DNA from 2 places in the Alishewanella sp. SMS8 genome. Region 2 is predicted to be linked to the other one. Evidence: predicted binding sites of a transcription regulator. Region 2 holds the regulator's gene; the other holds the start of a gene.
The links. The regulator MetJ, encoded in region 2, represses methionine synthesis genes. The targets are predictions, from matches to a motif close to TAGACGTCTAGACGTCTA.
Positions count from the first base shown of each region.

Region 1: the regulator MetJ is predicted to act here: its motif matches at 4,791-4,808, upstream of ORJ01_RS14490 (cystathionine beta-lyase).

Region 1 covers NZ_JAPJEA010000005.1:131,741-147,874, forward strand. The annotation lists gene ppc (phosphoenolpyruvate carboxylase) at 1-1,457, opposite strand, end outside; gene ORJ01_RS14480 (VC0807 family protein) at 1,620-2,330, shown strand; gene ORJ01_RS14485 (ion transporter) at 2,321-3,166, opposite strand; gene ORJ01_RS14490 (cystathionine beta-lyase) at 3,592-4,761, opposite strand; gene ORJ01_RS14495 (TonB-dependent siderophore receptor) at 4,920-7,421, shown strand; gene ORJ01_RS14500 (EAL domain-containing protein) at 7,483-8,262, opposite strand; gene ORJ01_RS14505 (class II aldolase/adducin family protein) at 8,348-8,992, opposite strand; gene ubiD (4-hydroxy-3-polyprenylbenzoate decarboxylase) at 9,147-10,631, shown strand; gene ORJ01_RS14515 (2Fe-2S iron-sulfur cluster-binding protein) at 10,628-10,906, shown strand; gene fre (NAD(P)H-flavin reductase) at 10,929-11,636, shown strand; gene ORJ01_RS14525 (SEL1-like repeat protein) at 11,637-12,986, opposite strand; gene ORJ01_RS14530 (SEL1-like repeat protein) at 13,045-14,394, opposite strand; gene ORJ01_RS14535 (thioesterase family protein) at 14,554-14,961, shown strand; gene ORJ01_RS14540 (hypothetical protein) at 15,123-15,845, opposite strand; gene ORJ01_RS14545 (TonB family protein) at 16,049-16,134, opposite strand, start outside.
Region 2 covers NZ_JAPJEA010000002.1:285,359-301,492, reverse strand. The annotation lists gene priA (primosomal protein N') at 1-543, opposite strand, end outside; gene rpmE (50S ribosomal protein L31) at 756-968, shown strand; gene ORJ01_RS08935 (tetratricopeptide repeat protein) at 1,199-2,098, opposite strand; gene ORJ01_RS08930 (hypothetical protein) at 2,200-2,391, opposite strand; gene ORJ01_RS08925 (malic enzyme-like NAD(P)-binding protein) at 2,480-3,721, shown strand; gene metJ (met regulon transcriptional regulator MetJ) at 3,762-4,097, opposite strand; gene metB (cystathionine gamma-synthase) at 4,275-5,447, shown strand; gene ORJ01_RS08910 (diguanylate cyclase) at 5,708-8,611, shown strand; gene argC (N-acetyl-gamma-glutamyl-phosphate reductase) at 8,734-9,762, shown strand; gene argB (acetylglutamate kinase) at 9,759-10,523, shown strand; gene ORJ01_RS08895 (ornithine carbamoyltransferase) at 10,587-11,501, shown strand; gene ORJ01_RS08890 (argininosuccinate synthase) at 11,510-12,724, shown strand; gene argH (argininosuccinate lyase) at 12,730-14,115, shown strand; gene ORJ01_RS08880 (penicillin-binding protein 1A) at 14,307-16,134, opposite strand, start outside.

The DNA of each region.
Region 1 (16,134 bases), on a different contig from region 2:
AACAGTAATTGTACTGCCAGCACATCGGAGGGTTTACCCGCCATTGAGATCACATAAGTACTGAGTGCTTCGTTACCATGGCGCGCCACGATATCGCAGGTATCCAGCACTTCTTGAACGTCGGCGGAGGGTTGCCAGTTTTTCGGAAATAACGGTCGTTTATTTGCCAGTTCTCGCAATAAAAATGCTTGCCGATCCGTTTCAGTCCAAGCGCTATAATCACCTAAGCCTAAGTAACGGGTGAGTTCAGCAAAAACATCAGCATGACGCGCGGCATCTTGGCGAATATCTAATTTCAGTAACGTTAAGCCAAAAGCATAGGCGCGGCGCAGCGTATCGGTTAAGCGGCCTTGGGCAATTAATTGCATGCCACTTTGCTGTAATGATTCAAAGCACAGTAATAAGGGTTCAAGCAACTGCTGATTATGCCAAATTAAATCTGCCGGGCGCTGTAAGCGATCATGCTTTAACGCTTCGGTTAGCCAATCTCGGGTAGTGATTAGTTGTTGGCGTAACTTGTTAAGTACCGCACGATAGGGTTCAGAAGCCTGCTCACTGGCGTTGAGTAGCGCCGCAGAGCCCGTATTCATCGATAACTCGGTAGACAGTAAATCTAAGTCCCGAATAAACAAATCTGCCGCTTTCCAGCGACTGAGTAACAACACCTGACGGGTTACTTTGGAGGTAACAAAAGGATTACCATCGCGATCGCCGCCCATCCAAGAAGAAAAACGCACGGGTGCGGCATCAAGCGGTAAGCCGGTGCCAAGATCACGACGTAAATCGGCATCGAGTTCACGTAAAAAGTCAGGAATGGCTTGCCACAACGAACTTTCAATGACTGCAAAGCCCGATTTCGCTTCATCAACTGGGGTTGGCCGCTGCTCACGAATTTCATTAGTATGCCAAGCTTGGCTAATTAACTCGGTTAAACGCAGTTGTAACTGCTGTTGTTGCCAGTCGGTTTGCGGATGCTCTAATTGCGCTAGGCAGGCGGCAATTTCGGTCAATTTATGAATCAGAGTACGCCGCGCCACTTCGGTAGGATGCGCCGTTAATACCAGTTCAATGGATAACTCACGTACCGCTTGTTGAATGTCGCCCTTGGCGATAGCGGTGTCTTTTAAGCGTTGAAACAACTCCGTTAACGGTTCCGGCTTTTCAATGCTGCTGCGCCCTGCCGCGCTGATACTAAAATGTTGCTCGGCGAGGTTAGCTAAATTTAAAAACTGCGCGAAAGCCCGAGCGACTGGCAGTAATTCATCATCACTGAGTGCCGTGAGTACTTGGCGTAGCTGCTCGGCTTGCTGGCTATTGCCTTGGCGCGCTTCTTTAGACAGCTGGCGGATCTCTTCCACTCGTGCCAATACCGCATCACCAAGATGCTGGCGTAAGGTCTCACCCAACTCCGTACCTAATAACCCGACATTCGCCCTAAGGGCGGCGTATTGATCCATTTCAGTGCTCCACTGCGTTTAGAATTAATACACCCTAGCCTGTTCTGCGTTGGTACTCAACTATGATTGATTACCAACTGGGCAACAACTGTGCATAGGCGATAACTTGGGTTCTTGCTATACTGCGCTTAACAGTATTTTACGACTTTTAATACGGATCTTATGACTTCTGAAACACGTCCTACCCCAGCAAAAAAATCGACAGGCCTCATCAGTAACCTACTGCTGAACGTGGTGATACCTGCGATTATCCTGAGTAAATTCAGCGGTGAAGAATACCTTGGCCCCGTCTGGGGTATTGTGGTTGCACTGGCTTTTCCTATTGGTTTTGGTATTTGGGATTTACGCCAAGCCGGTAAGGTTAATTTCTTTTCGGTGCTCGGTGTTATCAGTGTGTTATTAACGGGCGGCATTGCTCTTCTGCAACTTGATGCCGCTTATATCGCCATTAAAGAAGCCGCGATCCCCGGCGCTTTAGGCTTAGCGGTTTTGATTAGCCAATACACACCCTATCCGTTGGTGAAAAAGTTTTTATTGAATGGCGAGTTGTTGGATAACGATAAGCTTTATGCAGCCTTGGATGCACAACAACAACGCGCACAATTTGAAAAGAAAATGGCAATAGCCGGTTATTTGGTGGCGAGCTCGTTCTTTTTATCGTCGGTACTTAATTATATTTTGGCCAAGGTGATCTTGGTTAGCCCTCCTGGCAGCACCGCCTTTAATGAAGAGCTGGGCACGATGACGTGGCTGAGTTACCCCGTTATCGTTTTGCCCAGTATGTTGGTATTATTTTTTGCAATGTGGTTTATGTTTAGCAGTATTAGCAAGCTGACTGGCCAAGAACTCGAAACCTTTATGCATCAACCTTGATCCGATTTAGCTGCAGGCGGCAGCTGCGCGCGTAACGCCGCTAACTCTGCCTGCAACTGCTGCATTTGCGCCACCAGATCGTGTTGCAATTGCTGTTTGGCATCGATTTCGTCTTTATGCTCTTCATCATGCATGCTTTGTACGGCATTCACGATCACGGCAATAAACAAGTTCAACATAGTAAAAGTGGCGATCAGAATAAAAGGCACAAAGAACGCCCAAGCATAGGGGAACTGCTCCATCACAGGCCGCGAGATCCCCATCGACCAGCTTTCTAGCGTCATTACCTGAAATAACGTATACAAGGTAGCACCAAGGCTGCCGAACCACTCTGGGAAGGCTTCACCAAAAAGCTTCGTCGCCATGACCGCAGACACGTAATATACCAAGCCCAGCACCATCGCAATCGACAGCATACCGTTTAACGATTGCACTAAAGCGCCAACAATTTTCTTCATCGACGGTACAAAGGTTAGTACACGCAGTACCCGTAATACGCGAAGGGCGCGTAATACCGCAAAAGGCCCGCTGGCTGGCACTAAGGCAATGGCCACTACGGTAAAATCAAATAAACTCCAGGCATCTTTAAAAAACGCCAAACGATGAGCGTAAATGCGCAGCGCAATTTCGATGACAAAGACGGCAAGAATAAACTTATCGAGCAGCATTAATGGTGAGCCAAATGCGGCCATTACTGCACTGGATGTTTCTAAACCTAAAATTGCCGCATTAATTAAGATCAATGCCAATAAGGTGCGTTGCACCAGATTTTTATTTAACCAGGTCGCAACCTGTTGCTGCATGCTGATGCCTGCTGAGCGGGTAACTTCTGCCATAACAGCCTCCATAAAGATCAAGGCGCTATTGTAGAAGAACCATAGAACAGGTCAATGCATTGCGAACGTTATAGCGTTGCAATAGCTAAGATAACTCCTTGCGGGCAGCACGGCATAGTCAAACGGCTCATTATGCTTTTGTGCAAAACAGTTCGGTGCGATTGCGACCATGGCTTTTGGCTTGATACAGCGCTTGGTCGGCCGTTTTTATCAGCTCAAACAAAGCACGCTGCTTACCGTCATTGCTACTTTCCCCCAATACTGGTTGTGATGGTCATGTGTGGCTGATCGTGATTGGGGCATTGATATCAGGCAGCGATAATATAACGTGCTACTTGCGTTGCCGTTAAACTAACGCTGCCTTTAAACGTTTGCCATGCTCTTTAAACACCAAGCGCAACAACGTAGGGTATTGCGGTGTAAGTTTAAGCCAACGCCATTCGCGCAAATGCCTGTTCCAGATCAGCCAATAAATCTTCTGGATCTTCTAAACCAATATGTAAGCGCAATAAAGGCCCAGCATAGGGCCAATGAGTCACCGAACGAAGTGCTTGCACATTAGGCACCGCAGTAATCAAGCTCTCATAGCCGCCCCATGAAAAACCCATTTTAAAATGCTGCATACCTTCAATAAAGGCTTGCACCTGCGCAGTACTGCCCTGTTTCAATACAAAAGAAAACAAACCGTTGCTACCATTGAAATCACGCTGAAAAAACGAATGCCCAGGGTGCTCAGGAAAAGCAGGATGGCGCACTGTTTCAACTTCTGGACGCTGTGCTAACCACTTAGCCACTTCTAAAGCATTTTTTTCGTGTTGCTTTAAACGCACGCCCAAGGTGCGCAACCCCCGGCTAGCTTGATATACATCATCTGGCGAAGCACAGTAACCTAACAAATAACTATGCTCACGCAGTTGCGGCCAATGCTGCTCATTCGCACTCGCTGTGCCTAACATCACATCTGAATGCCCCACGATATATTTGGTGGCAGCTTGAATAGAAATATCCACACCAAGCTCAAACGGCCGACATAAGATCGGCGAAGCCCAAGTGTTATCTAGCATAGTGATAATATTATGCGCCTTTGCAACCTGACAAATTGCCGGTATGTCTTGCACTTCCATGGTCAACGAACCTGGTGATTCTAAAAAGATTACCTTCGTGTTCGGACGAATTAAGGTCTTAATCTCGGCACCCAACAAGGGATCGTAATAGCTGGTTTCAATTCCTAAACCGGCGAGCACTTTTTCGCATAACCCTCGTGTTGGCTCATACGCGGTATCGACCATCAACAAGTGATCGCCTGCTTTTAAAAACGCCAATAAAGCGCCACTGATTGCTGCGGCACCGCAAGGATATAAAGCACAACCGGCCCCACCTTCTAACTCACACATGGCTTCTTGAAATGCAAAATGTGTAGCCGTGCCACGCCGACCATAATACGGCACAGCGTTACCTTTATTTTTACTGGCGTTTTTAAGCTCTTCCATGGTCTCAAACACAATCGTTGAAGCACGTACGATAGGCGGATTAACCGCACTGCCAGTCCACTTTTTGCCACGACCTGCATGAATTAACTGGGTATTCTTTTTCATGTATTGCTCCAACGTTGTCCAAAGGCGAAAAGACTTCTAGAAGTCTGCTTTATACTATGTCATTATTTTGCCGCTGCAGGCAATGTTTAATTCTGTTACACGTTTGACACCAGCAAGTTCAGCAACTAGATTCAAAAAATAACAAAGGGATAACTCACATGCACCAAATAAAACCGCATCCTATTGCGTTAGCTATTACCTTAGCGTTGTTTACACCGCTAACAATGGCGCAACAAAGCAATACCAGCGAAAACGATGAAAAAGCAGAAAAAATTGAGCAGATTATTGTTACGGGTACTCGGGTTGCCGGTCGTTCGGTGTCTGATACTGCCGTGCCAATCGATATTATCAGCGCAGAAAATTTAACTCGAGCAGGTTCAACCGAACTGAATCAAGTTCTATCAACCGCGCTACCGTCTTTTAACTTTCCGCGTCCAGGCTTAAGCGATGGTACTGATACCGTGCGCCCAGCTACTTTACGTGGTTTAGGGCCAGATCAGTCTCTGGTGCTAGTTAACTCAAAGCGCCGCCATTCCGCTGCATTAGTTAACGTAAACGGTACCGTGGGCCGTGGCTCTTCTGCTGTTGATTTAAATACCATTCCTACTGCAGCGATTAACGCAGTTGAAGTATTACGTGATGGTGCTTCAGCCCAGTATGGCTCAGATGCCATTGCCGGGGTATTAAACATTCGTTTACGCGAAGCGAGTGAGGGCGGTAATTTTACCTCGTCTTATGGCTGGCGTGAAACCAGCTACACCACGCCAACAACACCGACCCCAACAGGCGCCACTTGGAGTGCACCGGCTAATCTTGAGCGTAGTCGTACTGACGGTGAAACGCTAACCTTGAGCGGCTGGCGTGGTTTTGAACTTGGCAAAGATGCTTTCCTCACCGTATCTGCAGAATACAAAGACGCCGAGCGCACAGAGCGTGGCGGCTGGGATTATCGTCAACAGTATCCGTTGGTCAATGGCCAATATGATACGCGTGAAACCTACTTCAACCGCTTCAGTGCTTGGTATGGTGAGCCTGAATTATCGCAATTTACCTTGTTTGCAAATGCCGGTAAAACCTTAGATAACGGTAAAATTTATGCTTGGTTAAGCTACCAAGATCGTGAAGCGCGTTCAGGCGGTTTCTATCGCCCAGCCAACGATTCCCGCAATATTCTGGCGATCTACCCAGACGGTTTCTTACCAATTATTGCACCCGATGTAACGGATGCCAGTGCTGCTGTAGGTTATGAATTTGATGTGGGCGAGTGGACCGTTGATACGTCTTTAGTTTGGGGTCAGAACCGTATGGCCTTCACTATTGAAAACACCTTAAACCGCTCAATCGGCCCAACCAGCAAAACCGAGTTTGATGCTGGTGGCTTCCGTTATGGCCAAACCGTGTTTAACTTATCTGGTGTGCGCTCAATTAATGTTGACTCGCTAGCCTCGCCGTTAAACATTGCTACCGGGATTGAATTACGCCGTGAACGTTACGGTATTTTCGCCGGTGAACCTGATTCATGGCGCAATGGCGGCGAACTATTATCAAATGGTAACCCAACGGCTTCTGGCGCGCAGGTGTTCCCGGGCTTCCGCCCATCTAACGAAGTGCGTGAAACACGTCGTGCTGTTGGTGCTTATGTCGATTTAGAAGCGAATATCACGGATAACATGCTGGGCTCAGTGGCGCTGCGCGCTGAAGATTATTCTGATTTTGGCAGTAATGTTACCGGTAAAGCTGCGTTACGCTACGATTTTACCGATGACTTTGGTATTCGTGGTTCATTACAAAACGGTTTCCGTGCCCCATCGCTACAGCAACAAAACTTTACTGCTACCTCGACTAACTTTATCAACGGTGTACCCTTTGATATCACGACTTTCCCGGTAAGCAACCCGGTTGCGCAAGCGTTAGGTGCCAAACCGTTAGATGCTGAAGAGTCAGTAAACTACTCATTAGGTGCCGTATTTAACGTGGGCGGTGTTTCTATCACGGTAGATGGTTATCGCATTGATATCGATGATCGTATCGTGTTATCAGAAAACTTAACCCAAACAAACGTGCGCGATTATTTAAGCTCGCAAGGCTTTATCGGTATCGGTGGTGGTCGTTTCTTTATCAATGGTGTAGATACCGAAACACAAGGTGTGGATGTTGTTATTAACTGGTCAACACCAACTGAAGATTTTGGTTTGTTCAGCTTTACGGTGGTCGGTAATATTAACGAAACGAAAGTCACCGCAGTACCAGCAACCACAGAGTTGTCAGCACTTGATCCAGCGCCAACATTATTTGGTCGTGTTAACGTACTGACGTTTGAAAAAGGCGCACCCAAAGATAAATTTGGTGCCACGGTAAACTGGAGTTATGACAACTTCAGCGCGACCTTTAAAGCAACTCGTTACGGTGAGGTATTATCACCGGGCACTACTGCAGCCACTGATCTGACATTAAGTCCGAAAGTCTTGATGGATTTGGAAGGCCGCTATGACTTTAACGATAGTTGGACCGTGGCAGTGGGTGCTGATAACATCTTTGATGAATATCCAGATGCTAACCCCATTAACTTAAATACCACAGGCGCTACCTCGTTCTCGAACTATTCACCGTTCGGACGTTCAGGCCGCTTAGTGTATGGCCGGGTATCTTATAACTTCTAAGTTACCACCAAAATAAACAAGGCGCCTTAAGGCGCCTTGTTTATTGTTTTGCGTTATACGTTTAATTTAATGCTTTCATCCCTGTTAAGCTTTCTAGCGGTGTCAGCGCTTCTAAAGCCGGCTTGGCAAAATAATATCCTTGAAACAAGCGCACACCAATACCCGCTAAGTAATCTAATTCTTCTTTTGTTTCAATGCCTTCAGCTAACACCTTGGTACCTTGCAACTCGCATTGCTCAATTGTTTTGGCCACAATAAATTGTTTTGCGCAGTTAAGGTGAATATTCCGGATCAGTTCCATATCTAGCTTTAATAAGTGAGGTCTTAACTCAATTAGCCAATCTAATGTGGCAAAACCCGAACCGTAATCATCAATCGCAGTTTGAAAGCCACGTTTAGCATAACTGCGAAAAATGCGATTCAAATGCGCTTTATCTGGGATCTGCTCACCTTCAGTCACTTCAAAAATTAGCTTGGTTAAATCAAAGCCATAGAGATCGGCTGCTTCAATGGTGGCTTTAATACAGGTTTCTGGGTTATACACCGCGTTCGGCAAAAAGTTAATATTCAAATAGGTACTGCATTTTAGACGCGCAGCGGTTTCAATGGCTTTTACCCGACAAGCCTGATCAAAGTAATATTTATTGCTATCGTTTATCCGAGAGAAAACCCAACCTGCACCTTCACCGTTTGGCCCGCGTACCAGCGCTTCGTAAGCAACAATCTGCTGCGTGTACCAATCGATAATCGGTTGAAATGCCATACGGATTTCAAAACCCAAATCTTGACCACTTAAACAATCTTGGCAGCTCTGTTGTTTAACTGAATCGGGAAACTGCATAAAATGCGCTCTCTAGTGGGAGTAAAAATGAGACAAAATAACATTATTGGATTGTGACTGCTTTTTGATAATTTATCAAAGACAATCACCGATTTGGTGTCGCACCCAGCGCCAGCGCAGCCGCATAATAACGCATCAGAATTTGAAAGCTGGTTTCAGCATTCTTGCCAAAGGTCACCACACCATCTTCATGCCCTGCCATAGTGAAGATACCTTGTGCCGCGGCCTCACTTTGTTGAAACAAGCGGGATACTTCCTCCGCCATCGCCACCGTACCGTAAGGCACTTGCGCAGCCGTTTGCGCTAACGCTAGTGCATCTGCATGCTGCCAAATCGCCGGGCAATGCGCATGAATAATAAAATTGACCTGTGGTAGTAACTGATAAAGCTGGCCATGTGTCATCGCTTCAGAAGAGGGTTTAATTACGCCCTGTGCGCTAATTCGGTTTAGTGCCGGTTGACAAGCGGTGACCAGCGCGTAATCTGCTGTGCTTAACTGCAATTTACCACCCGTTTGCGTGCCACTGATGATAAAGTGTACACCACCTGCGACCCGCTGACTAATATTCCCAAAACCATAATTATCATAGCGCTCAGGATGCTGCCCTAACATGCCCGTTTGTACACAAAGCGTACGCCACGCATTTAACTCGGTAATATCTATGTTGGCAGGTAATGGCGCAGCTTGATAAAACAATTGAAATTTTATAACCCCTTCTTGCTCTTGCATCGTATAACCCGTCGAAATATGTTAACAACAGTATAAGTCGCGTCAGCAGCGATGCCAGCCGCATAGCAGGCTAAAACTGGCAGTCGTCCAGTAGAAATGTATAATAGTCGCAAGATGAGGCACCGTCTTACGCTGTCATTGATGAAGGCAACCAATGAAATATAAAGATTTACGTGATTTTATCGCGCAGTTAGAACAACGTGGTGAATTAATTCGCATCAAGCAGCCAGTCGATCCAATATTGGAAATGACTGAAATTGCCGACCGTACTCTGCGTGGCGGTGGCCCAGCGTTACTATTTGAAAACCCAAAAGGGTATTCGATCCCCGTATTAGCCAACCTATTTGGTACACCTCAGCGAGTGGCTTTGGGTATGGGCCAAGAAGATGTGGCGGCCTTACGTGAAGTCGGTAAATTGTTGGCATTTTTAAAAGAACCCGAGCCACCAAAAGGGCTGAAAGATGCCTTTAGCAAATTGCCTATTTTCAAACAAGTTCTGAATATGTCGGTCAAACAGGTGAAAAAAGCCGTTTGCCAACAAGTCGTACTCAGTGGTGATGAGGTCGATTTGACCCAGTTGCCCGTTATGACTTGCTGGCCGGGCGATGCCGCCCCCCTGATTACCTGGGGTCTTACCGTAACCAAAGGACCGCATAAAGACCGCCAAAACTTGGGTATTTATCGTCAACAAGTGCTGGGCAAAAACAAGCTGATTATGCGCTGGTTATCGCATCGTGGCGGCGCTTTAGATTTCTTTGAATGGCAAAAAGCTCACCCGGGTAAACCCTTCCCGGTGTCGGTAGCACTGGGCGCCGATCCGGCCACCATTTTAGGTGCCGTCACGCCTGTACCTGATACACTGTCTGAATATGGTTTTGCCGGATTATTACGTGGTGATAACACCGAAGTGGTTAAATGCGTTAGTAACGACTTGCAGGTGCCGGCCAGCGCTGAATTTGTGCTTGAAGGCTACATTGAAGCGGGTGAAATGGCGCCCGAAGGGCCTTACGGAGATCACACGGGTTATTACAATGAAGTCGATAACTTCCCAGTATTTACTGTAACGCATATTACACACCGTAAAGATCCGATTTATCACAGTACTTACACCGGCCGTCCACCAGATGAACCGGCTATCTTGGGCGTCGCACTGAACGAAGTATTCGTGCCCATTTTGCAAAAACAATTTCCGGAAATTACCGACTTTTACTTACCCCCTGAAGGATGTTCGTACCGTTTAGCCGTTGTCACGATGAAAAAACAGTACCCTGGCCATGCCAAACGCGTGATGATGGGCGTCTGGTCGTTTTTACGCCAGTTTATGTATACTAAATTTGTGATTGTCTGCGATGACGATATCAATGCCCGCGATTGGCAAGATGTGATTTGGGCCATTACCACGCGTATGGATCCCGCGCGCGATACTACGCTAATTGAAAACACGCCGATCGACTATCTTGATTTTGCTTCACCCGTATCGGGATTAGGGTCAAAAATGGGTATGGACGCCACCAATAAATGGCCGGGCGAAACCACGCGCGAATGGGGTGAGCCTATTGTCATGTCAGAAGAAATCAAACAACGTGTTGATTCACTCTGGCCAAGCCTGGGCATCACTTTACCCGCGGCAAAGCCATGAGCCATATGGTCACGGTACTGCCAGCGCAGTTAAGTTTTGAAGTGCTGCCTGAAGAAACTATTCTGCAGGCAGCGCTGCGCCAAGGTATCGATTTTCCTTACCGATGCCAGCAGGGCGTATGCACCAGTTGCGTGTGCAAACTACGTGACGGTGACGTGAGTTATATTGAACCAAGCCCATTAACGGACGTTGACCGTCAGCAGCGATTTGTTTACTGTTGCGTGGCTTATGCCCAGTCCGATCTGCAACTACACCACCCTTTTATACGCGGTTAACCCCGCTTAACATGAGATGTTTATGAACGCTATTGCTTGTCAGGTTGTTGCCATTGAAGCTCTTACTCACGTTGTCAGTAAAGTTGTACTCGCGCCAGCTGCGCCCGTTAACTTTATTGCCGGTCAATACTTACAACTGTGTCTGACCGCAACAGATAAAAGACCTTTCTCTATCGCCAGCACCCCAGAACAACCGTTGTTAGAATTGCACATTGGCGCGGCAGCGGGAGATAACTGGTCTGGCGCAGCGTTAACGCATCTACAACAACAATTTGCTGCCGGTGAGCCGGTACAAGTTGAAGTCGGTCTCGGTCATGCCGCTTGGCAAGCGAACAGTGATCGCCCCATCGTGTTATTAGCCGGTGGCACCGGGTTCTCTTATGTACATAGTATAGCTCTGGCAATCGCAGCAGCGAAAAAAGACATCCCGGTATTATTGTACTGGGGCGTGAAAAGCGAAGACGCTTTGTATTACCAGACCGAATTAGCAAGTTGGGCAGCCAGCAATCGTAAATATCAAGTGATTCCGGTGGTGCAAGAGCCTAGCGCACAATGGCAAGGTCGCCGCGGCTTAGTGCATGAAGCCGTGTTGCAAGATATTGTGTCTCTTGAAGCCTACGACATTTATATGGCTGGCCCCTTTGCAATGGCAGGGGTGGCTCGCGAGGCTTTTATCGCGCAAGGCGGCCATCGCGAGCACATGTTTGCTGATGCGTTTGCTTATATCTAACTATAAACTTAATATTTGTAATAACTCAGTCGCAGGCTTGTAACCTGCGGCTTGTGCTTGCTCTAGCAGTACTTTAGCTTCGGTCTTCTCTCCATCTAACCATAAACGTGCTCCATGCCAAGCCGCCGCCAACGGATCTTGCTGTTGAATAAGATAGAACTGCCAATCTTCGCGCTTCGCGCCTAATATACGCTGTGCTCGACGATCGCCATTTGTCGCGGCTGTACGCCACCAATACTCTGCCGTTAACTGCTCATGCACTGGCACATATTGCTGTATCAAAATAGTCGGGCGATTCACTAAGCGACTAAAAGTGCGTTCTTGTTTGGTGCTGTTACTGAGTCGAAAAATGCCTTCTTTGCCGCCACGAATGCGCATGCCCAGCAACGTCTCTGCCTCGGGTGCAATAAGTTCATCGCTTTGCAACACACGCTCGATTTCGCCTTTTGCATTGGTTTGCACTGTTACTTCGCCATCAAATGCCTCAATATTAATTTTCAGTTTTCTACTGTCAAACCAAGTTGTTAAATCCAGCTTATCACCAGGCTCCGACAAATCTTTATCTACATAAACTAAAGCACCCGACACCATAGAAATCACATTTAGCGCGCTACCCAACGTTTCTTGATACCGAGCAGAGCCCGCTTGTGCATAAGTCCAAAGGTTATTTTGATTAACAATCCTATTCGCGCTGCCAGCATCCATCACGCCGGCTATCCAAAAATTTAACTGCACCGACATTAAATGCGGACGACCGGTCGCTGCATATTCCCAGCGACGCAGCTCGCGCATAGCGTGAAAATCATAAGCACCAACCGGAAAACTATCTAATACATCAACAACCTGTACCCTTCCCGTACCATCTACTAAATACTGTAACACAATAAAACCAAACGGATTCTTTCTGGTGACTTCTTCCGGGATTATCGGCATCGGCGTATTAATGGCGGCCGGAGGCTGCTCTTTACTAAGATGGTAAGGTTGCGCATCCTGTTTAATAATAACCGCAGCAAAAGCTTTAGCTGCCGCAGCGTCGGCTTGCAGACGCTCATCGCTGCTCGCCTCGGCATACACACGTTGCACGATAGCGCTGGCATCTGGATGCTGTAATTTTTCTGCTAGTAAAAAATAGCTTAATGCTTCTACCCGATTAATCTCTTGTCCTTCACCATAATAAGCCATCACACCTAGATTAAAGGCTGCATCGGGATTACCTAGTGGTAGTAGCGTAATAAAGCCCGCTTTTGCCTCGCTATATTTTTTATTTTCGTAGGCTTGTAAAGACACCAGCAAATCCGCTTGCACGGCGAAGGTTGTCAGCATCAGCAATACGAGTGTTATAAAACGCATTCTATCTTCCTTAGTTTTCACTATTTCTCAATTAGCGCGGTTTGAATAGCTAAGCGCACTACAAACTTAAGGCTTGTAATAACTCGCCCGCTGGCTTGTAACCTGCGGCTTGCGCTTGCTCTAATAGCGCTTTACCCTCTGCGGCTTCGCCATCTAACCATAAACGTGCACCATGCCAGGCCGTCGCGAGCGGATCTTGCTGTTGAATAAGATAGAACTGCCAATCTTCGCGTTGCGCACCTAAAATACGCTGTGCTCGGCGATCACCATTTGCAGCCGCGGTTTTCCACCAGTAACCCGCTGTCAACTCTTGATGAACGGCATGATATTGTTCAACCAAAATGCTGTTTTTCTTACTAACACGGCTAAACGAACGATCTTGCGATAAACTATTACTTAACCGGAAAAAGCCACTATTAGCACCACGGATCCGCATTCCCTGCAGTGTTTCTGCCGCGGGATGAGTTAACTCACTGGCATCCAACAATCGAACAATTTCACCTTTTTCGTTAGTTGCTACGCTAACTGATCCGGCCAAACCCGGGATGTTGATATCAAATTTTCTGCTTTCAAACCATGCCGACACATCGGGTTCATTGGCTGGTGCGGGCAAATCTTCGTCAATATACACTTCAGCACCTGACACCATCGAAACTAAATTTAATACGCTGCCTAGCATTTCTTGATGCTTACTCGAGCCCAGTTGCGCATAAGACCATAAATTTTGCCCCTTGATAATCTGATTAGCAGAACGCGCATTCATTGAACCTGTGGCCCAAAAACTCAGACGTACCGACATCAAATGGGCTTTACCGGTTGCTTCATATTGCCAACGCCCCATAGTGCGGAAAACATAAGGATCAAAAGCCCCTTCTGGGAAGCCATCTACGGCATCGGCAACTTTTACCCGCCCTTCACCATCCACTAAAAACTGTACCACGACATAACCAAATGGATGCTTTCTGGTGACATCATTGGGAATATCGGGCATTGGTGTGGATATTTCAGCTGGTGGTTGCTCTTTACTTAACTGATAACGCTGAGCATTTTTTTTGATAAACACTCCCGCTAACGCTTTAGCTGCCGCTTCTTCTGCACCAGCTCGCTGTGCTGTGCTTGCTTCTTCATAAATACGCTTAACAATGCCCCCAGCTTGTTCATGCTGTAGTTGTTCTGCAAGTAAAAAATAAGTTAAGGCCTGTTCGAGATCAACTTCCTGACCTTCACCATAATATGCCATCACACCAAGGTTAAAAGCGGCATTGGCATTACCTAAGGGTAATAAATTAGTGAAACCTGTTTTTGCAACAGCGTATTGTTTATTTTCATATGCTTGCAAAGCGCTCAGCCAATCAGCCCGCACTCCAAAGCTGAGTAGCAATAATCCTAGTACTAAAATTAATCGCATCGATTCATCCTTAACATATAAGCGTTTTATTTATGAAGCAGTTATCAGCATATTAACAAAGGCGTGTTAAGCGTCAACTATTAAAACATAATGGTCACTGGCAGCGGTGTACGAACTATGCCAAAATCAGAGCAAATACACTAAAAATAGGTGCTATAGATGCAACATAAAACAGTGATTAAAGTTCGGGGATATCATTTAGATATTTATCAACATGTAAACAACGCCCGCTATTTAGAGTTTTTAGAAGAAGCCCGTTGGGGGTATTTAGAAGACAGCGGTGATATACAGTGGTTTAGCCAACACAATTTGGCCTGGGTAATTGTCAATATCAATATTAACTACCGCGTGGCAGCGACCATGGGCCAAACCCTAGAAGTGTATACACGTTTTAGTAAAGTGGGAGGCAAGAGCGCGGTGGTCACTCAGGAAGTTCGGATAGCCGGTTCCGACGCTATTGCGGCAGATGCTCAAGTGACATTCGTTTGCCTGGATCAAAAAACCGGTAAAGCGGTAGCCATTGAGGGTGATCTGCGCCAGCGTCTAGAGCAGCATTTAGCAGAGTAAATTGTCAGCTGGCTTGCCCTTATCAATTATTCCGCAATGATCTCAGGCAAGCCACTAACTCGAAATTAGCTTTAATCGATGATGATAAGCAATGATTGTGGCTGATACTCGCTATAGCGCCCCAAGTTAATATCGTTTTGTGCTTATAAGGTTCAGCGTGATTAACGGCTTAACCACTTGGCCATGGTTTGACGAAACAACAGCGCATCATCACTCTCTTTGCAAGGTGCGCCCTTAGCTTGCATCATTTGTTCAAAGCCACTTAGTTGTGGATCGACGATTAAACAGTTGTCACCGAGCTTAACCAATTGCTGGCCATCATTATAAGTAAATAACACGGCTTTTTCTGGATTGGCACTGGCTTGCTGATGTTGTTTTGCTACCGTTATCCTAGGTTGCAGCTGCTGTTGCTGCCATTGTTGATAGCTCGCGTCAGCGGCTTGTGCTAACGCTTGCTGATTAGGCTGCGCTAATTGCTTTAAACTACGCTCAGCTAAGCTGGACCTTGGCGTAATAGGCAAGGAGTTAATGTCTCTTGAGGCTAACACTGGCTCGTCCTGCCGCGCTTTGCTAACGATTGTAGCACTGACTTGAAGCGGCTTGATGGAATGATTAATGTGGCTAGCTGCAGCCTGTTTTGCTGCGATCTTATCTGCATGAGCCAAAGGTTCCTTTACTGGACGCTCTACTTTCATTTCTGCAACAGGCTCTGGCGATTTAATTGCTGGTTGATAAAGAAAGGTGCTGATCGGCTCGGCTTGTGGCAAAGCAACCGGTTTTTGTAGCGTGGTGTGTAATAACAAAACCAACACGAGGCTGTGCAACAATAATGCCCAAGCAAAGGCTGCTGCATATTCCCGAAATAGCTGTTTTAGTTTAACCATTAAGCAGAGTTCACTCACATAACCAGGTTACTGCTGGCCTCAAGATAAAGTGTTCTGTTTAGATAAGCTCACCGTCGTTTAGTTGCATTAAGTATTTTATAGCACTGTTGTCGCTAGTTAATGAATGGCTAACTATCCAAACCCGCTTAATTGAAGTTCAAAAAAAGCGGCATTTCGCCGCTGTTCATAATAACTAGAGTTGCTTATAGCAATTGCTTTTTTAACTCTTTCGCCGGTTGATACTGCTTGGCGATAGCAGCATCTAACAAGGCTAAACCTTTCGCACGCT
Region 2 (16,134 bases):
AGGTTGACGCTCTAGTGTTTCAGCAACAACCATGCCTTTATCTATCAGTTGTTTCAGTGTGCTGCGATGATGCTGTTGCAGTAGTGTATCTTCAGCTAAAGGGCTGGTTTGCAGCGTTTGCCACAAGGCAAGTTGCTTCGCCGAACGCTTAAAATCACTACTTTGTGCTGCTTCGCCTGCCGCCGTTAATCGATAGCCGGTTAAGGCATAATCGCGCAGTTGTCGGCCTTCACGCAATAACGCAGGAAGGGCTGCGGTCAGCACTTCACCTAACGGATGGTGATAGTATTCCGCTGCAAAGCTTAATAAAAGGCGTAGGGTGCCGGAGATCACCGGAGCGTCTTCTAAAATGTGACTTACTGCTTTGAGTTGGCTGTGTTCAAAAGGACTATCCGGATCAATTTGCCAAACAATCCCAATTAACTGACGTTGACCAAATGGCACTTGTACCCGACACCCCACTGTTACACTGCTGTTTTCAGGCAACAGATAATCAAAATGTTGGCGTAACGGGACGGGCAGAGCCACTCGAATAACGGTCACTATGGTTTCCACAACAAAGCAAAGGGATTGTTAGTTTAAGGATCGATATCCGGCTTGCCAAGTAAAACAAAAATAGTGTTTTTTTGCCGCGGGCAGGTTGCAACTTGTTTGCCTATCAATTAAGCTACGCGCCCTAAATTAACTGTAATTGCGTATGGTGTCTGGCGCCAAAAATTGTGACCAGATAGCGATACGGCCTAACGAGGTAACCCATGAAACCAGGTATCCATCCAGAATACAAAGAAATTACTGCTACTTGTACTTGCGGTAATGCATTCAAAACTCGCTCTGCACTTTGCAAAGACATCCACTTGGACGTATGTTCAGCATGTCACCCGTTTTATACTGGTAAGCAAAAAGTGTTAGACGTAGGTGGTCGTGTAGATCGCTTCAAAAAACGTTTCTCTGTTTTGGGCAATCGTTAATCGATTACCGAACGAAAAAAAACCGGAGCTTAGGCTCCGGTTTTTTTTGCTTCAAAATACCCTGCATGTGCACATTAGCATTAATCTGTTCTGCGCATAGCGGTAGGGTTTTCATGGCGATGGTTGTAGCACAATAAAACAACGCCATGCTCAGCATGCTAGCTAAGGCATAGCGTTAAGTGAGTACAACCTATGGCTAAAGCGATGGTACAGCAAATTCAAACAACCGGTTATTGACCACCTGATAGCACTTGGTTGATTGAAGAGGAAGAGCTGTCTGGTTTAATACTGGCGCAATTGCTGCCGCTTTGCTCACAACTGACTCCGCGAATACGACTACCGACAGAGCGGCTATCATAAAGCCCTGAAGAATTTAACCGTTTGACTAAACCGGCAAGCATGTTGTTCATTTGAATTTGCTGCCCCGTCACGCGGATGACCTCAATGTTTTCAACTTGCTGTAAATCTTTTACTAATTCTGCATGTTCATTGCTTGCTGCTAGTTCAGCGCTGACTTCCGCTAAATAAGGTTTGGCTTGGGTTTGCCCAGTTAACACTAAGCGTTTAAACAACTCCGCCGCAGCAACAAGATCTTTTTCAGTGCCAACACCATGTTGTTTAAGTTGGCCCAGTAACAGCATTGACGTTGCTAACTTTTGTTCTGACGCTTGCTCGAGTAATACCACAGCTTGCTCGATTTGCGTTGGATCTTCAGTTTGCAACAATGTTACTGCTTTTGCATATTGGGCTGGAGCATAATTTAAAGAGATGGCTTGTTCTAATAACCGGTCTGCTTCTGCGATATCTTGCTCAATAACAAAGCCATTTCGTAACCAATCTGACATCAAGTAAACTGACATGGGGTTGCGCTGGCGTACACCTTGGCGAAGATAGCGTAATGCTTGACTGGTATTCTGTTCTAAACCATCGCCTGTCGCATAAGACATGGCAACGATCGCCGCGGCATCGCCGCTACCTGCTCGAGCCAGTCGCATCAATTTACGCAGCTCTTTTGTGCAGTCAGTTTCAGTGCATATTTGCTCATTGTTTCCGGCATTTTGTGCAGTGGCGGGCAGGCTAATACTGATGCTACTTACGAGAATAAGTGCAGAGATCGATAAAAGGCGCATGGCATAACCTCATTAACTAAATATTTACCAGATATTGTAGTGATATTTTAATGACGGTCAAGGGATGTCGCTAAAATTAATAGTGATTTGTTTTATTTATGTTAAATTTTGGTGGTGACTAGTTCAACATATAAATACTCAGCAAGAGATTGGGTTTTAAGTGTATAGGCTTCTTTATGGCTAGCGCATTTCTTGCTATAAGAAGAGAAGAAAATATCAACAAGAAGGTGGTCATACTTGCTTAGGCTGGTAGGTCCAGCAACAAATTGGTGTTTTTCTATTAAAGAGCTCATTAAAATGAGCCTTCATCTGGCTTGCTGTAAAACAATAATAAGCATAATTGCAGCCTGTCGCCGCTTACCTTACTCCAGGACAATTAGAATGACAGATTTCAGAGAACAGGCACTTCGCTACCATGCCGAACCCCGCCCAGGAAAAATTAGTATTGAAATTAGCAAACCGGCTGAAACCGTCCGCGATCTTGCGCTAGCTTACAGCCCAGGTGTGGCGGAGCCCGTTCGTGAAATTGCTGCTGATCCAGACAATGTGTATAAATATACCGCTAAAGGTAACTTAGTCGCTGTGATTTCTAACGGTACTGCGATTTTAGGTTTGGGCAATCTCGGGCATTTAGCATCAAAACCGGTGATGGAAGGTAAAGCCTTGTTGTTTAAACGCTTTGCCAACTTAGATTCGATTGACATTGAAGTGTCACATCGCACGACGGAAGAGTTTATAACGACGGTTGCCAATATTGCCGATACCTTTGGTGGTATTAATTTAGAAGATATTAAAGCGCCAGAATGTTTTGAAATAGAGAAAGAGTTAATCAAACGCTGCAACATCCCGGTGTTTCATGATGATCAGCATGGTACTGCAATAGTCACTGCTGCCGGTATGCTTAATGCGTTAGAAATCCAAGGTAAGGATATTAAACACGCCATTATCGTTTGTATGGGTGCGGGTGCTGCGGCTATTGCTTGCATGGAGTTATTAATTAAATGCGGTGCCATGCGTGAGCATATCTATATGTTGGATACCAAAGGGGTGATCCATGCTCGGCGCGAAGATTTAAACCAATATAAATCGTTATTTGCCAATAATACAGATAAACGGACTTTAGAAGATGCTTTACAAGGGGCGGATGTTTTTGTTGGTGTATCGGGCCCCGATGTGTTGCCAGCAGAAGCTTTAATGTTAATGGCAGATAAGCCTGTTATTTTTGCTTGTTCAAACCCTGATCCGGAAATTAAGCCTGAGCTCGCGCACGCGGCTCGAAAAGATCTGATCATGGCAACAGGTCGCTCTGATTACCCTAATCAAGTGAATAATGTTTTGTGCTTCCCGTTTATTTTCCGTGGTGCTTTAGATGTACGTGCCAGTGAAATCAATGACGCAATGAAACTTGCAGCAGTAGAAGCGATCCGCTCAATTGCTAAAGAGCCGGTGCCAGCCGAAGTTTTGGCGGCGGCTGATGTATCAGCTTTAGAGTTTGGTAAATCTTACATTATTCCAAAACCGATGGATCCGAGATTGTTACCTCGAGTGGCACGTGCTGTGGCGGAAGCCGCGGTAAACTCTGGCGTTGCTCGTTTACCACTGCCTGATAATTACTATAAGTAAGCTGAGCCGCTTATAAAAAAACCGCCTATTGGCGGTTTTTTTATTCTTCGTCGTTTTCTGCTTCAATGATGACTGGGATGGGTTTACCCATGCTGGTCAAAATCTGCCGAACTTCAGCAGGAATTTGATGCGGATTATCTTTACGTAGATCGTCATCAGCCGGTAATGGCTGGCCAGTAAAGGCGTGCAAAAAGGCTTCGCACAATAACTCACTATTTGTCGCATGCCGTAAGTTGTTCACTTGGCGGCGAGTGCGTTCGTCAGTTAGCACTTTTAAAACATTCAGCGGGATCGATACGGTAATCTTTTTAACTTGTTCTGATTTTTTACCGTGTTCCGCGTAAGGGTGAGCATACTCACCATTCCACTTAGCCATAAGGGTCCCTTGTTATTGGTCGAGAGAAATTGCTCGCGCAAGTGCGAAATTCTACTGTTTTCTCTGTTACAGTCAAACACTGTGCAACAAATAAACATTATAGACGGCTAAATGGTTTGACTTCCAGTGTTAACGCATTATACTTTTTAGACATCTAAACATCCAAAAGGGCGTATTATGACCAAGCGTCATCCAGCGACTATCGTTGCTCGAGCGGGTATTGCGGAAGATACCGCCTTTGGTGCAGTGACACCACCGATTTACCTCACTTCAACTTATCAACTTCCGGCATTAGGGCAGCCAGGTCCTTATGATTATTCACGTTCAAATAACCCTACCCGCGATGTATTAGGGGAGGCGTTAGCCGAACTCGAAGGCGGTGCTAAAGCGATTATCACCAATACTGGTATGTCAGCTTGTTTGTTAGCACTGCAATTACTGACACCCTCTGACACCTTAGTGATCCCGCATGATTGTTATGGTGGTAGTTATCGATTATTTACCAATTTGGCGCAAAAGAAGCAGGCTTTTAAATTACACATTATCAATTTTCAAGATGCCGATTGGGCCGAGCAATTACGGTTAAGCCAAGCCAGCATGATTTGGTTAGAAACACCGAGTAACCCATTACTGCAAATTACTGATGTGCGAGCGGTTTGTCAGTTAGCGGCCAGCCTCAAAGCCAAAGTGGTGGTGGATAACACCTTTTTATCGCCAGTATTACAGCAGCCCCTCTCCTTAGGTGCAGATTTAGTCATACACTCGACGACGAAATTTATTAATGGCCACTCTGACATTATCGGCGGTGCCGTGATTGCTAAGGATCTGGCGGTTGGCGAAGAATTAAAATGGTGGGGAAACTGTTTAGGCTTAACCGGTGGAGCATTTGATGCCTATCTTACCTTGCGAGGCTTAAGAACGTTAAACTTGCGCTTAAAGCTGCAACAAGAAAATACGGCTGCAGTGGTCGATTTTTTAGCGGCGCATCCTTTAGTTGCTAAAGTGTATTATCCCGGGCTGACAAGTCATCCTGGGCATCAGATTGCTAAAGAACAGCAATTGGGTTTTGGGGCGATGTGTAGTTTTGAGTTGAACGCTCCTGCGGCATTGTTAAAAGATTTTTTCAATGCTCTAGAGTATTTTACTTTGGCACAGTCACTGGGAGGCACTGAAAGTTTAATCTGTCATCCTGCTTCAATGACGCATGCTTCGATGGATGCGGCGGCGCAGCAACGAGCGGGTATTGCTGCCACCTTAGTGCGTTTATCAATAGGCATTGAAAATGTGGCAGATTTACGTGCTGATTTGCAACAAGCGCTAAACGTGGTAGCTCAGCGTTTAGCTGACTAAAACAACTCCTCTAGCTTAGGCAACAGATGATTTAATGCCTGTTGCCTATTTTTTTTAATATTATGTGAGCTCTCGCTAATATCTGAAATTCATTAACTTAATGATTTCTTTATTTTAGTTCGTGTTTGTTGGTTTCTTTATACCGTAAAATCAAGTTCCGTAAGCAGGTAACACGCTTGGCATTGTTAATTAAATTCGGTTAATCTAAAGTACATTAGTAGCTAAGCGCTAACGCTACAGCCAAGGAATTGGATTTCTGCATGCTTTTATCGGGCCTGTGTCGGCATCGGCGACATGTTTATCATTTTTTCTGCTTTTTGTTGTGTACTGTATTTTTTAATACGGCAGCGGCTTCTGCTGCAAAGCATATTCCTAGCTTAGATAATTATTTTAAAGAAACGCTCAACACTCGATCCGGCTTACCGCACAACACTATTAATGCTATTACTCAAACGCCGGATGGCTATATGTGGTTTGGCACTTGGGAAGGCGTTGCACGGTATAACGGTCGCGAATTTCGCATTTTTGATCGTAACCCCCAAACCGGTTTGCCAGATGTCGGCGTGCGTACTTTTCATTTGGATAAACATAATGTTTTGTGGATAGGTGGTGCACGGGGCGGCTTGGTTAAAGTACAAGATGGGCAATGGCAAGCTTTTCCCCCTTTTGGTGAATTGATTAATCGTTTGTTTATGGATAATCAAGATCGATTATGGGTTGCTACCGAGGGGCAGGGGCTTTACATGCAAGATGCCACCGGTAAACGCACACATTTTACGCTTGACGATGGATTACCCTCTCTCCAAATTCACAGCTTGCAACAAGATGCCAACGGCTTACTGTGGGTTGGCACCGCGAATGGATTGGTTTACTTAGATGCACAATTGCAAATTCAACCGGTTGCTGCAGACGAATTTAATGGCGTACCGATATTTGCTTTGGAATTAAATCATCAAGCAGCGTTACTAGTGGGCACAGAACGTGGCCTTTATCTGGCACAGCCAAGTCAATCTAAGCCATTAACTTTATTAGATAATGTTCCGGTGTCGGCCATATTGCAGGAGAACTCAGACATTTTATGGATTGGCACTATAGATAGAGGCTTATTACGCTTACATAACGGTATTACTGAATCTTTAGATATGCGGCAGGGCTTACCCAATAATCGTATTTTAGCTTTGTTAAAAGACAAAGAAGGTAATTTGTGGGTTGGAACAAATGGCGGCATTTTTCGTTTAAGAGATGCACCTTTTAATACCATGACTACCGAAGTCGGATTAGCCGGAAATTATACCCGTGCTCTGTTATCGCATTCTAATGGCTGTATGTATGTTGGTAGCAGCCGCGGTTTAACTCGTATTTGTAATGGTGCGTTCAGTATTATTGATTTAACGGCAGTCAGTGTCGGGCAGTCGGTGTTAAGTCTAGCGGAAGGACCCGATCAAACGGTGTTAGTGGGCACCTATGCCGATGGTTTAATTGAACTGCAACATGATCAGATCCGACGTCATTATGATACCGGGAACGGTTTACCAGCCAATGAAGTTCGCGCCATCCTGCCTCTGGGCAACGGTCAAATGTGGGTAGGCACGTCTAATGGTGTTAGTCTTATAAAGGATGATGGTATTTTAAGTTTAGGCGTTGCGGATGGTTTACCCAGTTCTTTTGTTGTCTCGCTGTTTCAAACACCCGATCAGCGAATTTTTATTGGCACTGGCAATGGTGTGGCCGTTTATGAAAACGAGCAACTGAGAACACTAAATATAGCGGCATACGATGATGCACACTATGCCTTTGGAATGACCTATGATGCCCCGGTAAACATTTTATGGATAACCACGGATCGAGGCCTGATGGCCTATCATCTAGCCAGCAATGACATACAGATTATTGGCCGAGCGCAAGGCATGCCGTTTGATAAAATATTTGAGTTAGTTCAAGACCAGCAAGGTTCTTTTTGGATCAGCAGTAATAGGGGCATTTTAAGGTTAAATCGCAGCCATGCCCTGGCGCTTTTAGCCGGTAAGCGTAGTTCATTAAGTGTCGAACTTTATGGCGAAAGCGATGGCATGATCAGTTCGCAAGCCAATGGCGGCTCGGCTAAAGCGGGTGCACTTCACCATGATGGCTCGGTGTGGTTTGCCACATCGATGGGAGTCACCCGGGTTCAGCCTGAGCGTTTACAGCAATTTGCTGAAATTGCTCCGCCAGTAGTTATTGAAAAAGTACATGTTGATGGCCAAGCTTTACCCTTAGGTTCTCCAGTTAATCTTGTAGCAGGCAGCAATCGATTGGAAATTAGTTACGCAGGCTTGGGTTTTGTGATGTCAGGGCGAATTCAGTATCGTACTAAATTAGAAGGTTTTGATCGTGATTGGGTGACGCGTGGCACTGCCAATACTGCCGAGTACACTAACTTACCACCAGGCGAATATCGCTTTTTAGTGAGTGCTAGTTATCCCGACGGTGAGTGGAGCAAGCAAGAAGCTGTCTATACCTTTACGCTACTACCTCATCTCTGGCAGCGTTGGTGGTTTAAATTCGCCATTATCTTGTTACTCACCACACTCAGTATTATTGCGGTGCGTTGGCGTATGTCGAGTTTAAGACACACTGAGCAACGTTTGCGTAAATTAGTCGCAGAGCAAACAACCGAATTGCAATTGCTCGCAAGACAAGATGCCTTAACCGGTTTGGCTAATCGCCGAGCTTTTGATGAAGAATTGCAGCATGAGTATCAACGCGCGCAGCGGAATAACACCACTTTATGTCTGGCATTAATAGATGTTGATCATTTTAAGCGGGTTAATGATCAACTGTCGCATGCGGTAGGTGATGAAGTACTGAAACGTTTGGCTGAAGTGTTAAAACAGCAATGCCGGACGGTTGATCTGCTTGCACGTTGGGGCGGCGAGGAGTTTGTGGTGTTGTTACCTGATACCTCATTACAGGATGCTTCAGAGGTGTGTGAACGCCTTCGTCATAAAGTAGAAAAACTTAACTTCACTGATCTAGCTGCTGATTTGCATATCACAATAAGTATTGGTTTAACCACGAATAATAAGTTGGAATTACCCCAGCTATTAGTCAGTGCCGATAAAGCCTTGTATAACGCGAAAAAATTAGGGCGTAATCGCTTAGCCTTAGCGGACAATACGCGTTAAATATTGGGTATTAATTCAAAAAAACAGCATAATAATTCTTGATTGTGCATATCCTTCGTTCTACACTAGGCGCCATATTGTGCTATAACTTGTAGCCTAGTTTTTCTTTTTAAGAGTTTTCCATGTCCGTTGAACAACAAAACATTAAAATTCGCAGTGCCGTACTCGGTGCGGCGGGATACAGTGGTGCTGAGCTATGTGCTTTGCTATGCGCTAACCCCTATTTTGAACTGAGCTATGCTTTTGCATCGGCCGGTCGCAGTAGTGAACCTTTCGCCCAGTTATATCCTCGTTTTCAGCAACAAGTCGATATTTTGGTTGAGCCTTGGACCGATGAGCGCGTAGAGGCGTTAGATGTGCAGGTAGCGTTTTTGGCGTTGCCACATGAAGCCAGTGAAGCTATTGCCCCGCTGTTGTTAGCAAAAGGCATTGCGGTAGTCGATTTATCGGGTGCCTTTCGTTTAAAGCAAGCTGACTTATACCCGAAATACTATGGTTACGCTCATCAACATCCTGAGTTATTGGCCCAAGCGGTGTATTCATTAATGGAATGGCAAACGACTCCATTGGGTGATCTAGTCTCTGTTCCTGGCTGTTATCCTACCGCTTGTACGTTGGCGTTATTACCGCTGCTAAAAGCGGATTTAGTAACTAAAGACTGCATTCCGGTGATCAGTGCCACAAGTGGTGTCTCGGGTGCTGGCCGCAAAGCCAGCTTAAGTACTTCATTTTGTGAAGTCGGTTTAAATGCTTATGGTTTCTTTAAACACCGGCATCGCCCAGAGATTGAACAAAATCTGGGGCGCAAAGTGGTGTTTACCCCTCATCTGGGTAATTTTAAGCGCGGCATTTTAGCAACCTGCGTTGTCACGTTAAAAGCCGGCGTGAGCGCTGAGCAAGTTGCGGCAGCTTTTCAGCATGCTTATGCCAGTAAGCCGTTAATCCGTTTTACTAAGAACTCTCCTAATGTTGCCGATGTGGCGGGTACACCGTTTTGTGATTTGTATTGGCAGCAAGATGGCGAGCAATTAGTCATTATGTCAGCCATTGATAACTTATTAAAAGGCGCTGCCGCGCAAGCGATGCAGGCGGCGAATGTTCGTTTTGGTAAACCTGAGACAGCGGGTTTATTAGCAGGAGCCAGCCTATGAAACCGCTAGTATTAAAAATGGGTGGCCGCTTACTGCAAGACAGGCAAGCGTTAGATGCCTTATTAGCGGTATGTGCCAACATTAAGCAGCAACGGCCGGTCATTTTAGTACACGGTGGTGGCGATCAGGTTGATCAATGGCTGAGCAAGTTTGGTTTTGTCACAGAAAAAATTGATGGGCAACGGGTATCACCAGCAGAACAAATGCCTGTGATAACTGGTGCTTTAGATGGCGCGGTAAATGCTGAAATGGTCAGCCGTGCCATGTTGCAAGGTTTGTTGCCTGTTGGCTTAAATTTATCCGCGGGTAATGCCTGTCAATTCACCGTGAATACGCGCCTTGGTGCGGTAGGTATTGTTAAACCCGCTGATGCGACTTTAATTGAGTTGTTATTAACCCAAGGCTATACCCCCGTATTTAGCTCGATTGGCATTGCCGCCGATGGTCAGTTGTTAAATGTGAATGCCGATTTAGCCGCAGCGGCGATTTGCCAGCTAGTGAAAGGCCAATTGGTGTTATTGACTGACGTTCCGGGAATTCTCGATGCCAATATGCAGTTAATTAACGAACTTTCTGCCGAACAAGCCAGTAACTTAGTGCTTGAGGGTGTGATTAAAGGCGGCATGAAAGTGAAGCTAGATGCTGCTTTAGAAACAGCGGCTGCGTTGCAAAGCAATATTGTGGTCGCGGGCTGGCAAAATCCAGCCGATTTGATGAATTTGATGCAGGATAAGCCTGTCGGCACCTGTATTTTGTATTAATTAGCGGCGCCATTGCTTGGCGCCATTGAGTAAGGATACCGCTTAGCGGATAACGCGTGTGCTATGAGTAAATTAACCCAGCTGCTATGTTTAGCTGAACTGGATCAACAACAATTGTCTGCTCTGCTTGATCTCGCCTTAGATATCAAACAATCACCTAACAATTACCGACATGCTTTGCAGGGGCGCAGTATTGCTTTGCTGTTTGAAAAGCCCTCGTTACGCACCCGCGTAAGCTTTGATGTGGGTATTCACAAATTAGGTGGCCATAGTGTCTATCTTGATTTGCAAAATGGCGCTATGGGTGAGCGTGAATCGGTTGAAGACTTCGGTAGTAACTTAGCATGCTGGACCGATGCTATTGTGGCGCGTGTTTACTCACAGAAAACCTTAGTGCGTTTAGCCTTAAGCAGTAAAAAACCGGTTATCAATGCTCTAAGTGATATTTATCACCCTTGCCAAGCCTTAGCCGATTTATTGACATTAAAAGAGCAATACGGCGATTTATCTCAAGTACACTTAGCCTATGTGGGCGATGGTAATAATGTTTGCCAATCTTTAATGTTAGGTGCTGCGATCATGGGGATGGACTTAACGGTGGTCACACCACAAGGTTTTGGCCCTGATGCGCATGTATTATTAAAAGCGCAAGAAATCGCGCAGCGCAGTGGCGCCAAGTTAACATTGAGCCAGCATGTATCTTCTGCGGCCGGTGCTGATGCGATCTATACCGATACTTGGTTATCAATGGGTACCCGTTCTGATCCTGCGTTAATTACTGAAATTTTTTCACCCTATCAGATCAATACTGCAGTGATGCAGCGTTTAGCGGTAAAACATTTTATGCACTGTTTACCTGCACATCGTGGCCACGAAGTGACCAGTGAAGTGTTAGACAGTGAACATTCTTTGGCATTGCAGCAAGCGGAAAACCGCATGCATGCACAAAATGCCGTTTTAGTCAGTTTATTTAGTTGAGGTTGATGATGAGCGTTGAAAACGTTAAAAAGGTAGTTTTAGCCTATTCAGGTGGTTTAGATACATCGGCTATCGTGCCGTGGTTAAAGGATAATTATAACTGCGAGGTGATTGCCTTTGTTGCTAACGTCGGTCAAGGCGACGAAGAGCTTGCCGGTGTAGAAGAAAAAGCCATTAAATCAGGTGCTAGCAGCTGCTACATCGTTGACTTACGTGAAGAGCTAGTCAATGAAGTGATTTTCCCGACGTTAAAAACCGGTGCGGTGTATGAAGGCCAATATTTATTGGGAACCTCTATGGCACGCCCTGTGATTGCGCGTGCCCAAGTTAATTTAGCCTTAGAATTAGGTGCTGATGCGTTATGTCACGGCTGTACTGGTAAAGGTAATGACCAAGTACGTTTTGAAGGGGCCTTTGCCGCGTTAGCGCCACAATTAAAAGTGATCGCGCCATGGCGTGAATGGGAATTTAACTCTCGTCAGTCACTGCTTAATTACTTGGCTGAGAAAAATATTCCGACTACCGCTTCTGCGACCAAGATTTATAGCCGTGATGCTAACTTATGGCATATTTCACACGAAGGCGGTGAAATTGAGAATCCGTGGAACGAGCCTTCAGATCAAATCTGGATGTGGACGAAATCACCTGAACAAGCTCCTGATCAAGCAGCTTACGTTGAGTTAAGTTTCGAAGCCGGTGAATTAACCACCATCAATGGTCAAGCGATGGGGGGTGTTGCTGCCATTGAGTTACTGAATGATATCGGCTCTGAGCATGGTGTTGGCCGTATCGATATTGTTGAAAACCGTTTGGTTGGCATGAAATCTCGGGGTTGTTATGAAACACCCGGCGGTACAATTTTATTAGCCGCATTAAAAGGTTTAGAAGCCTTAGTGTATGACCGTACTTCACTGAAATACCGTGAAGAAGTGGGTTTAGAGTTTGCGCAGCTGGTTTATGATGGACGTTGGTTCACGCCATTAAAAGACGCCTTACTTGCCGCAGCAACCTCTTTAGCATCACAGCTAACCGGTGATGTTGTGATCAAACTATACAAAGGTAATGTCACGGTAGCGAAGCGTCGCTCACCAAACAGCTTGTACTCAGAAGCATTCGCCACCTTCGAAGGTGATGAAGTGTATAACCAAAAAGACGCTGAAGGCTTCATCAGATTATATAGTCTGGCTAGCCGGATCAGAGCCTTACACGCAAACAAGGGTTAAGTATTATGGCTATGTGGGGAGGGCGCTTTACTGAGGCCACACTGGCAGAATTTCGTGAGTTCAACGATTCCTTGAGCTTTGATTATCAACTTGCATTGCAAGATATTACCGCATCCCGTGCTTGGGCTGCGGGCTTGCTGCAAGCCGGTATTATTAATCAGCAAGAAGCGCAGCAGTTAGATGCCGGCCTGGCCGACTTAGCTGTAGCGATTGAAGCTGATCCTAAGTTACCGTTGCAAACGCAAGAAGAAGATATTCATAGTTGGGTCGAAGCCCAACTAACGGCCAAGCTAGGTAATGTTGCGAAGAAATTACACACGGGGCGCAGCCGTAATGACTTGGTTGCAACTGACTTGCGGCTCTGGACTCGTTTAAATGCGGGTCATGTGCGTCAATCACTACTGGCGGCATTAAAAGCCTTGTTGGTGTTTGCTGAGCGCGCCGAAACCGCAGTGATGCCGGGTTTTACACACTTACAGCGGGCACAGCCGGTATTAGTGGCGCACTGGGCCTTGGCCTATGTAGAAATGTTTAAACGTGACCTGGGCCGATTGGATGATGCTGTCGCACGTTTAGACAGTTGTCCGCTAGGTTGTGGCGCACTTGCCGGAACGGGCGTAGCAATGGATCGGCATACACTGGCACAACGCCTAGATTTTGCCGAACCTGCAGCTAACAGCTTAGATGCGGTTTCCGATCGTGACTATGTGGTTGAGTTATCCGCTGCCGCAACTTTATGCATGACGCATTTATCACGTTTGTCAGAAGATGTTATTTTCTTTTGCTCAGGCGAAGCGGGCTTCTTTAAATTAGGTGACGCGATCAGTAGCGGCTCCTCTTTAATGCCGCAAAAGAAAAACCCCGATGTATTTGAGTTATTGCGTGGTAAAACCGGTCGTGTCTTGGGCCATTTAGTGGCCATTTTGCATGTCATTAAAGGTTTACCTCTGGCATACAACAAAGACATGCAAGAAGATAAGCAAGGCTTTTTCGACTTGATGAGTACTTGGCAGCAATCGTTGTTAGTACTGGCAACCGTATTGCCGCATTTGTCGGTAAACGAAGCGCAATGTCGTTTAGCAGCAGAGCTCGGCTATAGCAATGCCACTGACTTAGCCGATTATCTGGTGGCGAAGGGTATTCCGTTTCGTGATGCGCATGAGTTATCCGGAGAGTTGGTGTTAAAGGCATCAGCGGCGAAGGTTGCGTTAGAAGCACTGCCACTAGCAGAGATGCAGCAGGTATGTGAACTGATCAGTGATGATGTGTTTGCTGCTTTGACCATCGAAGCCGGCTTAGCCAAGCGCAATGCTTATGGTGGCACTTCACCACAACGCGTATTGGCTGCGTTAAAAGCGCGCCAAGCTTGGTTGGATAGTATTTTGGCCTAAGGCCATTTGAAAAAAAACCGGCTTTCGCCTAATACCGATCAGTTTAACGTATAGCATGACGCAGTTTGCTCACATCAACACGCCATGAATCATCCCTGAGGCTCGATTCCGGCCATCCATGGCCTTCAACGGTTGATTTAGAGCAAACAAGTCATGCTTAACTGACTTGCATTGGGCTTTCGCCGGTTTTTTTAGAACAATTCTTCGACTTCTTCAGTTTTTTCAACCGGCTCTTCGCCAAATTGAATTTGCGGTACACTTCCTGAAACGTATTGCGTCGGCTCCGTGCCCAACTTGAAGTATTCAAAGGTACTGCTGTCATCGGTACGACGGCTTAACAGCCCAGTGGCCTGATCAATACGTACTGAAGAAATACCTACGGGAGTTGGTAAAGACTTTTCAGCATAAGCGGGTAATACGACTCGCATGTAGTTTAGCCAAGCTGGCAGAGCAGTACGAGCACCAGACTCTGTGCCTGCACTTTGATTTCTGTCTAAATTGGCATTCCACAAGGCACGGCCTAAGCTACGGTTAGCATCATCAAAACCAACCCAACTTGTTACAACAAGTTGCGGGGTAAAGCCTGAAAACCAAGTATCTTTAGAGTCGTTGGTGGTACCGGTTTTACCCGCAATATCTCGACGTTTTAGGCTTTGTAATTGCCATGCCGTACCATTCCAGCCTGTGCCTTGTCGCCAATCGCCACCGCCCCAAACGCTGCTTTTTAAGGCATCGGCGATTAAGAACGCATTTTGGGCTGAAATAACTTGTGGCGCATATTGTTCTGTTGCCATGGCGTTAAGGTCAGTTAATTCATCTACTGTCGCGTCGGTCAGCTCGGCAGAACTGTCTGGATTTTGCTGTTCGCCACAGGCTTGGCAAGCCAACAACGGTTGATGTTGATAAACCACTTTACCTTCGGCATTGATAACTTTATCAACAACATAAGGCTGAACCAAATGGCCACCATTAGCAAAAACGGCATAGCCAGTAACCACTTCTAATGGGGTTAATGAGGCTGAACCCAGCGCAAGCGTTTCGTTACGTGGCAGGTCGCTTTGTGCAAAGCCAAATTTTTGCAAATGGGCAATACTGGCATCAACCCCGATACCGCGCAATAAGCGGATCGACACGACGTTTTTGGATTTAGCTAAAGCTTCACGGATGCGAATTGGTCCATCATAAACGGCGGGTGAATTCTTCGGCCGCCATGCAATACCCGCGTTATTATCCCATTGATGGATGGGAGCATCATTCATGATGCTGGCTAAAGTATAGTTTTGCTCTAAAGCCGCAGAATAGATAAAAGGTTTTACGTTTGAGCCGACTTGACGCTTGGCTTGTGTTACGCGATTAAATTGGCTTTGTGAGAAGCTGTAGCCACCAACTAATGAGCGGATCGCACCGTTTTGCGGGTCTAATGCCACCAAAGCACTACTGACTAAAGGCACTTGGCTTAAACGCCAGGCATTATCTTGCTGACGTACTAAAATACTCATGCCGGGTGCTAAGATGCTGGCAGCAGATTTTGGTGCTGTACCTTGACGATCATCAGCAATAAAGTTACGCGCCCATTTTAAGCCATCCCATTCCAAAGTGAGAGCTTGGCCGCCTTTTAAAATCACTTCCGCACTTTGTTGCGCCACGCTCAATACTACCGCTGGCACTAAATCTTCGATTCCCTGTTGTTGGTCAAGAAACTGGGTAAGTGCCACGTCATCTAAACGCCCGCTTTCGTTAAACACAGGAGACTCATCATCGTTACTGACAAATTCGGCCTGCCACGCTCTGGCAACAGGGCCGCGATAACCATGGCGTTCATCGTAATCGTAGATATTTTGTTGTAACGCTTGTTTGGCAGCGGCTTGTTGTTGACTATTGATAGTTGTAAAGACTTTAAAGCCATCAGCATAGGCGACTTCTTCACCGAACAAGTCAACCATTTGTTGCCGAACCATTTCAGCAATGTAGGGTGCTGATGCGGTAATTTGTGCACCATGCAAGCGGCTGGTCACAGGT